DNA from 2 places in the Pseudoxanthomonas sp. UTMC 1351 genome. Region 1 is predicted to be linked to the other one. Evidence: riboswitches for the same ligand, from Rfam matches in the RefSeq annotation. Region 1 holds a riboswitch; the other holds the start of a gene.
What was found. Region 1 has a riboswitch for cobalamin ahead of metE (5-methyltetrahydropteroyltriglutamate--homocysteine S-methyltransferase). Riboswitches for the same ligand answer to the same signal wherever they lie in the genome.
Positions count from the first base shown of each region.

Region 2: linked by a shared signal. The riboswitch ahead of btuB (TonB-dependent vitamin B12 receptor) and the one ahead of metE (5-methyltetrahydropteroyltriglutamate--homocysteine S-methyltransferase) in region 1 are both predicted to bind cobalamin.

Region 1 covers NZ_JAVGJT010000008.1:133,071-137,281, forward strand. The annotation lists gene AB6O04_RS06555 (FAD-dependent oxidoreductase) at 1-1,240, opposite strand, end outside; cobalamin riboswitch at 1,465-1,708, shown strand; gene metE (5-methyltetrahydropteroyltriglutamate--homocysteine S-methyltransferase) at 1,901-4,177, shown strand.
Region 2 covers NZ_JAVGJT010000014.1:127,103-131,313, reverse strand. The annotation lists gene bioD (dethiobiotin synthase) at 225-893, opposite strand; gene AB6O04_RS11675 (GAF domain-containing protein) at 1,037-1,522, shown strand; gene AB6O04_RS11670 (TfoX/Sxy family protein) at 1,519-1,902, shown strand; cobalamin riboswitch at 2,045-2,382, shown strand; gene btuB (TonB-dependent vitamin B12 receptor) at 2,496-4,211, shown strand, end outside.

The DNA of each region.
Region 1 (4,211 bases):
GCATCCATTCGCCAGCGCTCTTCACGATCTTGCGGCGCGGGTCGTACAGCTCGGTCCAAGGACTTTCGCGGCCTTGAATCAAGTCGCTGATCAACAATCCCGCGATGGTGCCGTGGGTGATGCCATTGCCGGAATCGCCAGTGGCGACATACACATTGTCCATGCCTCCTGCGTCCCGTCCGATAAACGCCAGGCCGTCGGCAGGTTCGATGATCTGGCCTGACCAGGCATGGGTGAATTCGGCGACGGCGGGGAAGCGCTCGCGCGTCCATTCCTGCAGGCGGACGTAAGCGGTTGGGTCGTCTTCCTGGCCGGTCTTGTGGTCTTCACCGCCGACGATGACCATCACCTCATTCGGGTCATCGCCACGGTCGTGCACGCGCACGTAGTGATAAGGGTCGCCGTCATCCCATATCAACGCATCGGGCACGGCGCCTCGCGGCGCGCGCCCAGCCACCACGTAGGTTCGGTACGCCGCCTGCTTGGTATGCAGGGAAACCGTTTCATGGAAGGGCACATTGGTGGCGACTACAACGGCGGCCGCGGTCAACTGCCCGCCGGTACCCAGGCCTAGCGTTGGCGAAGCACCGCCATTCACTTCGGTGACATGAGCGCGATGGAACCGCACACCACCCGCTTGCGCAGTTTCCGCCAGCGTCAGCAAATAGCCGCCGATATCGACGCGAGCCTGGTCTTCGAATCGTAGGATCGGGCCGAAACCCGGCAGTTCCGGCAGTCCGTCTTCCAAATAGTCGACGCGTAAACCGGCGCGGCGCGCGGCGCGCAGTTCCTGCTGCAGCGGCTTGCAGCTGCCGTCATGCGAGAACAGATAACCGGGCACTCTCTGGAACCGGCAATCGCGCAGCGCCGATGCCGCGATGTCTTCGATCCAATCGATCGCCGCGACGTGACTGGCCGCCGCCAGCCGCGCACCGGCTTCGCTATGCCAACGTGCCAGTTGGTAGAAGCGATCGTCCAGTGCCGACGCCAAGTGCGCCGTCGTACGGAGTGTTTCGCCTTCGCCCAGCCCTTGGCGGTCTATCACCGTGACCTGTCTTTCTTCACGCGCCAGGCACACCGCGGTGCTCAGCCCGGCGATGCCCGCTCCGATAATCACCACGTCCTGTTGCCCCACGGGCGGTGTGTCCACAAAGTGCGCCTCCGTGAATCCAGTCAACGAACCCCAGACAGGAAGCGTGCGCGCCGTCGTCATCGTTGTTACCTCCCAGGCGAACGCCATCACTGTTTTCCGAAGGCGTGTGCTTATCGATGTGTTGGCAGCGCCACAGTGCGCAACGCGGCGTGGAAGAGAAGTGAATGCCGAAGACGGTGCTGGTCGCCACGGATGGCTACTGCGAAATTCGTTCTATGCAAATTCTTTCGTAGGAGCGGCGTCCCGCCGCTCCTACAAAAGGATGAACCAACACCAGCACATCAAGCGCTTGACGCCGGCGTGCAGGCGGCGTAGCTTGCGCCTGTCGAGGCTTCCATCTCTTCATCAGGATGTAGAGATGGAATTAAAAGGGAAGCCGGTGCGGGCCTGCAAGGTCCAATTCCGGCGCTGCCCCGCAGCGGTATTTGGAAACGAACTTCGCCAATTGCACTGGTCTTCGCGGATCGGGAAGCGGCGAACAGTAGGTCCGCGTTTCGCACCAGCGCAACGCGCCGTCCATGAGCCCGAAGACCTGCCCCGACCGGAGGATCCAACGATCTTCCGTTTGACCTGGAACTTCCGAGGGGAAGCACCGGGAACGCCCGCGTGCAACTGTCCGCTGGCGATTCCCTGTGCGTTGCCGAAGCGGTTCCGGTTCGCCCGCGGGGGCGAAGGTCGTTGCGCGGTGATTCGGTCAGCGCGCCGTTCCTTCGTTCCTCATCCGAAAAACGCATGAGGAAACGCACCATGACCCAAGTGACCACGCTCGGCTTTCCGCGCATCGGCGGCAAGCGAGAACTGAAACGCGCACTGGAAGCCTACTGGCAAGACGATACGCAAGACCAGGCACTGCTGGATACCGCGCGCCAGCTGCGGCAGCGCCACTGGAGCCTGCAGCAGCTGGCGGGCGCGGACACCGTGCCCTGCAACGATTTTTCGCTGTACGACCACGTGTTGGACACCGCGTTCCTGTTCGACGCCATTCCCGACGCCTATCGCGCATTGGCCGATGCCGATCCGTTGGCGGGCTATTTCGCGCTCGCACGCGGCAGGCAAAAGGACGGTGTCGATCTGCGGGCACTGGAGATGACCAAGTGGTTCGACACCAACTATCACTACCTGGTGCCGGAACTGCACGCGCAGCAGACCTTCCGCCTGCGCGGCGAAAAACCCATCGCCGAGTTCTTGGAAGCTGTTGCGCAAGGCCATCGCGCTCGACCGGTGCTGCTGGGTCCGGTGAGCTTTCTGCGGTTGTCCAAGACCGTGGATGGCAGCGATCCGCTGGCACTGCTGGACAGGCTGTTGCCCGTGTACGCCGAGCTGCTGGCCAAGTTGAAGCGCGCCGGTGCCGAGTGGGTGCAGATCGACGAGCCTTGCCTGGTGCTGGATCTGAGCGTCGCCGAGCAGGCCGCGTATCGCACGGCTTATGCGGCGCTGGCTGGTGTTGGGCGGCCGCAACTGCTGCTGGCCACCTACTTCGGCAAGCTGGCGGACAATCTCTCTCTGACCGCAACGCTTCCCGTCGACGGCCTGCACATCGACCTGGTGCGCGGCCTGGATCAGCTGGACGACGTATTGAAAGCGCTGCCAAAGGGACGCGTGCTGTCGGCGGGATTGGTCGACGGCCGCAATATCTGGCGCGCCAACCTGGAGAACGCGCTGATCCTGGCGAAGTACGCGCAAGGCCATGTCGGAGAAGATCGCCTGTGGCTGGCGCCTTCGTGCTCGTTGTTGCACGTCCCGATCGACGCCAGCGGCGAAACCGGGTTGGATGCCGAACTGCGCGACTGGCTCGCGTTCGCACGGCAGAAGCTGGAAGAACTACGTACACTTGCCGACGCTCTGGACGGTGTGGTGGGCGCTGACGCGGCGCTGGCGCTGGCGCGTGAACGCCAGGAACGGCGCCGGCGTTCGCCACGCGTACATCGCCCCGAGGTGGCGGCGCGCTTGGCCGGATTGGACCGCGATGCATCCCGGCGTGCATCGCCTCACGACGTACGCCGCGCGCGGCAGGACGCATGGTTGAAGTTGCCGGCTTATCCGACCACGACGATAGGCTCATTCCCGCAGACGCCGGAGATCCGGCAGGCGCGTGCGCAGAACAAAGCGGGAAAGCTGTCGGATGGGGACTATGACGCCTTCATTGCCACCGAAATCGCCCGCTGCATCCAGGTGCAAGAAGAGATCGGTCTGGACGTGCTGGTCCACGGCGAATTCGAACGCAATGACATGGTGGAATACTTCGGCGAGCAGCTCGATGGCTTCGCTTTCACCCGCAACGGCTGGGTGCAGAGCTACGGCTCGCGCTGCGTCAAGCCGCCGATCATCTACGGCGACGTGCAGCGCCCGGCTTCCATGACGGTGCGTTGGACGCAGCATGCACAATCGCTGACCAGCCGGCCGATGAAGGGCATGCTGACCGGTCCGGTGACCGTGCTGCAATGGTCATTCGTCCGCGACGATCAAGCGCGTGCCAACACCTGCCGGCAGATCGCGCTGGCATTGCGCGATGAAGTGAACGACCTGGAGGCCGCGGGTATCGGCGTCATCCAGATCGATGAACCGGCACTGCGTGAGGGCCTGCCGCTGCGGCGCGGAGATTGGTCCGCCTATCTGGCGTGGGCGGTGGAATGCTTCCGCATCACCGCGTCGGGCGTGGCCGACGGAACCCAGATCCACACGCATATGTGCTATTCGGAATTCAACGACATCATCGAAGCCGTGGCCGCGATGGACGCCGACGTCATCTCCATCGAGACCTCGCGCTCGCGCATGGAGTTGCTGGAGGCGTTCGTGAAATTCCGTTACCCGAACCAGATCGGTCCCGGCGTCTACGACATCCATTCGCCCAGGATTCCCGATGACGGCGAAATGCGCGCGCTGCTGCAGAAGGCCCGCGAAGTGCTGGCGCCGGAGCAGATATGGGTGAACCCCGATTGCGGCCTGAAAACCCGCGGCTGGCCGGAAACCGAAGCCGCGCTGGTGGCGATGGTATCGGCGGCCAAGGCAATGCGGGCCGCCTAGGCAAGCCAACCTTTCTGTGGGAGCGACGTAAGTC
Region 2 (4,211 bases), on a different contig from region 1:
GGCGGATGAGGGAATGGCAGTGACTCGCTAGTGGCGTTCGCTACAAACGGATACCTCATTCCCTCATCCGTCGCTGCGCGCCACCTCGCTTCGCGCCCCGGCCCTGCGTAGCACGCAGGGCATTCAGGCATGCACGACCCTATGGGTCGTAAGCCGCATGCCTTTATCCCAGAGGGAGAAGGGAAGCACTCCTCCCAGCATCCATACCATGCGCACAGCGCACGCTACATAACCGGTGCCAGGTACTGCGCCAGCACGCGTGAATCCGCCGCGCGCGCGTACGGAAGACGACCCCAGCACGGCACCGGCATTCGCGCTTTCAACAAGGCGAAGTTTTCGTCGCGGCGCTCCATTTGCGGGTCTATCTCGTTCGCGATCCAACCCACCAGCTTTGCGCCATCCGCCTGCACCGCGCGCGCGGTGAGCCGCGCGTGGTTGAGGCAGCCCAGGCGCATGCCGACCACCAACACCACCGGCAACCCCAGTGCCTCAACCAAATGCCTTTGGTCCAGCGTCGCGGTCAGCGGTGCCGCCCAGCCGCCGACGCCTTCCACAACGATCACGTCGGCCCGCGCACGCAGCCGTTCGAAGGCGGCGATGATCGGCTCCAGCGCGATCTCCACACCCGCTTCGCGCGCGGCGATCTCCGGTGCCAGCGGTTGCGGTAAGGCGTAAGGGTTCAGGTCGCCGTACGCCGGTATGGGATCGCTGGCGGACTGCAAGGCCAAGGCATCTTCGTTGCGCCAACCGTCCGTGGTCGCATCGCAACCGCTGGCGACGGGCTTCATGCCTACGGCGCGTAGCCCTTGGGCACGCATGGCGTGCAGCAAAGCAGTGCTCGCCATGGTTTTGCCCGCACCGGTGTCGGTGCCGGTGACGAAGACGCTATTCACTTTTCACCTTGCTGCGGGCAAAACCGTGCGTCCAGGGCTGCTTGCGTCCGTATTCCCACCATTACTGCGTTGTTCTTCCTATGCATCTGGTCATGATAAGACCGCGCACCGCCGGGCCATCCATAAAGGGCTAAAATCAAGCAATGTCATTCGCCAACCAGACTTTGACCGGCAGCAAGCCGGAACAGTACGCGCAGCTGCTAGCCCAGGCGCGCGCGCTGGTGGCCGGTGAAACCGACCGCATCGCCAACGCCGCCAATCTGTCGGCGCTGGCGTATCACTCGCTGCCGGATCTGAACTGGGTGGGGTTCTACTTCTACGACGGCAACGAGCTGGTGGTCGGTCCCTTCCAGGGATTGCCGGCCTGCGTGCGCATTGCCTTGGACAAGGGCGTCTGCGGTGCCGCCGCGCGTGCCCGCCAGACCCAACGTGTGGAAGACGTCGATGCCTTTCCCGGCCACATTGCCTGCGATGCGGCGTCGCGTTCGGAACTGGTGGTGCCGCTGGTGAAGGACGATCGCCTGATCGGCGTGTTCGATCTGGACAGTCCGCGCGTTGGGCGCTTCGACGAAGACGACCAGCGGGGCCTGGAAGCTATCGCCCAGGCATTTCTGGAATCGCTGACATGACCGTCAAGCTGCGCAATATCGGTCCTAAATCCGCCGCGTGGCTGCGACAGGTGGGCCTGCGAACCGGCGAAGATTTGGCCGCAGTGGGATCGGTGGAAGCCTTCATGCGCGTCAAGCGCGCCGGCTTTCGCCCCAGCCTCAATCTGCTGTACGCGCTGGAAGGCGCGCTGTTGGATTGCCATTGGCAGCAGTTGCCGGAAAACCGCCGCAGCGAGTTGCTGGTGGCCTACGACGCAGCCGCTGCGCTGCTGCCGCCCCCCCGTGGACGGCCCGCTGCCGCGCCGGTGACCACGACGCAGGGCTCTCATGATGACGAAGGCGCCGCGCCGTCCTTCGACATGTTCGATTCTCCCAGCGGCGGTAGCGACAGCGACGACTGAGCCAAGATATTACGTTGGCTGTCAGCCTGTCATAGCGGCAGTGTCGGCATGACCATCCTGTGGGAGGAGTTCATCCGCGCCTTTGTAGAGCCAAGCACGCTGAGCCGGGCAGGTTGTTTCCCGCATGGGCGCGTCTGCGCCTATAATCGCGGCGCTTCAAGGTGACCTGCTGGCGGATCTCGCCATCGGGTTGAAACGGGAAGCCGGTGAAGCCTTATAGATGCGGCACTCGCAAGAGTGCCCTCCATTTTCCCTCCCTTGCGCAGCGGGGGAGGGCAAGGGTGGGGGGAAAAACCGATTCGGCAATTTCAAGCCGAATTCGTTCCAAATCAACAAAGGCAATTCCGGCGCTGCCCCCGCAACGGTAAGCGAACCGTACCAAGGCAACCGCCACTGTGCGACGCACGGGAAGGCGCCAAGGTCGAGCGCGTCAGCGCTCATTCGCGAGCCCGGAGACCGGCCTTGGAGCTCACTGGTTGCGATGCGGAGGGCGTCGCGGCGTGCCGTGCGCCGCGTGCGCGCCGTTCGCTTCGTTTCCCTTTGTGCTGCAACTCCACGTTCCGCTATGCGCTTGTGCGCGATGGAGTTGATTCATGCCGTTCCGGTTTCCGGCTTTCCGTACCCTTTCTCTGGCCGTCGCGCTGGGCCTTCCCGCTGTTGCGGCTGCGCAAAGCGGCGACAGCACTACCGACCTGGACGAAGTGATCGTCACCGGCACGCGCACCGAAGTCTCGGTGAAAGACAGTCTGGTGCCGGCCCAGGTGATCGGCCGTGCCGAGATCGAGCGCAGCCAGGCACGATCGCTGTCGGAACTGCTGCGCGGCCGCGCCGGTATCGGCTTCTCCAATCAGGGCGGTCTGGGCAAGATCACCACGCTCAATCTGCGCGGTACCGAATCCGACCATGTGCTGGTGCTGATCGACGGCGTCCGTGTGGGCTCCGCCACCGCCGGCCTGCCCGCGTTGCAGGACCTGCCGATCGACCAGATCGAACGCGTGGAAATCGTGCGCGGCCCGCGCTCGAGCTTGTATGGATCGGAAGCCATCGGCGGTGTGATCCAGATCTTCACCCGTCGTGGCGGCAAGGGCTTGTCGCGCAGCTTCCGCGTTGGCGGCGGCAGCAACAACCTGCGCGAAGCCAGCGGCGGTTTCAGCTATGGCGGCGAACGCGCCTGGTTGGGCGCCAATGCGGCTTATCAGAAGACCGACGGCATCAACGCCTGCCGCGGTTCCGGAACGCTCTTCAAGGGCTGCTTCACTGACGAACCCGACCGCGATGGTTACCGCAACGTTTCGTTGAACGTCCGCGGCGGCGTGCGCTTCGATGAGGCATGGACCTTGGAAGGCAGCTTCCTCAACGCTGACGGCGAGAACGAGTACGACGGCAGCTTCGTCAATCGTTCGGAAACCCTGCAGCAAGTGATCGGCGGCAAGTTGCGCTACGCGCCTTCGGACAAGTTGAACGTGGTGCTGTCGGTGGGCCGCAACAAGGATCACTCGGACGACTATCTGGACGAACTGTTCATGGGCGTCTTCCAAACACGCCGCGACATGGCGTCGTTGCAGGCCGACTTCGGTCTGGCGGAAGGGCAATTGCTGACTGCCGGGCTGGACTGGCAGGACGACGTGGTGAAGAGCGACACCGAATTCACGGGCACCAGCCGCGACAACAAGGCCGGCTTCGTCGAGTATCAGGGCACATTTGGCAAGCACCAACTACAGGCCAGCCTGCGCCAGGACGACAACGAACAGTTTGGCGATCATGCCACCGGCAGCCTGGGTTATGGCTTGTCGCTGGGCAAGGGCCTGAAGTTGACCGCCAGCTACGGGACCGGCTTCAAGGCGCCGACGATCAATGATCTGTACTACCCGTTCTTCGGCAATCCTGACCTGAAGCCGGAATCGTCCAAGAGCTTGAACGTAGGCGTCGCGCAGTACGCGGATAGCTGGAACTGGACGTTCAACGTGTTCGAGAACCGCGTGGACGATCTGGTGTCCTACGACTCCAGCATCTTCCTGCCGAACAACATCGACAAGGCACGCATCCGCGGTGCCGAATTCACCTTCGATACGCAGATCGCCGGCTTCGAAATCTCCGCCCAGCTGAGCCACGTGGATCCACGCAACCGTACGCGCACCACGCCCACCGGCACGGATAACCTCAACTACGACAACCTGCTGGCTCGCCGCGCGCGCAACAGCGGGCGCATCGATATTGATCGCCGCTTCGGTGATTTCCGCATCGGCACCACCTTCGCCGGCGCCAGCCACCGCTACGACGATGCCGCCAACCAGATGCGCCTGGCGGGC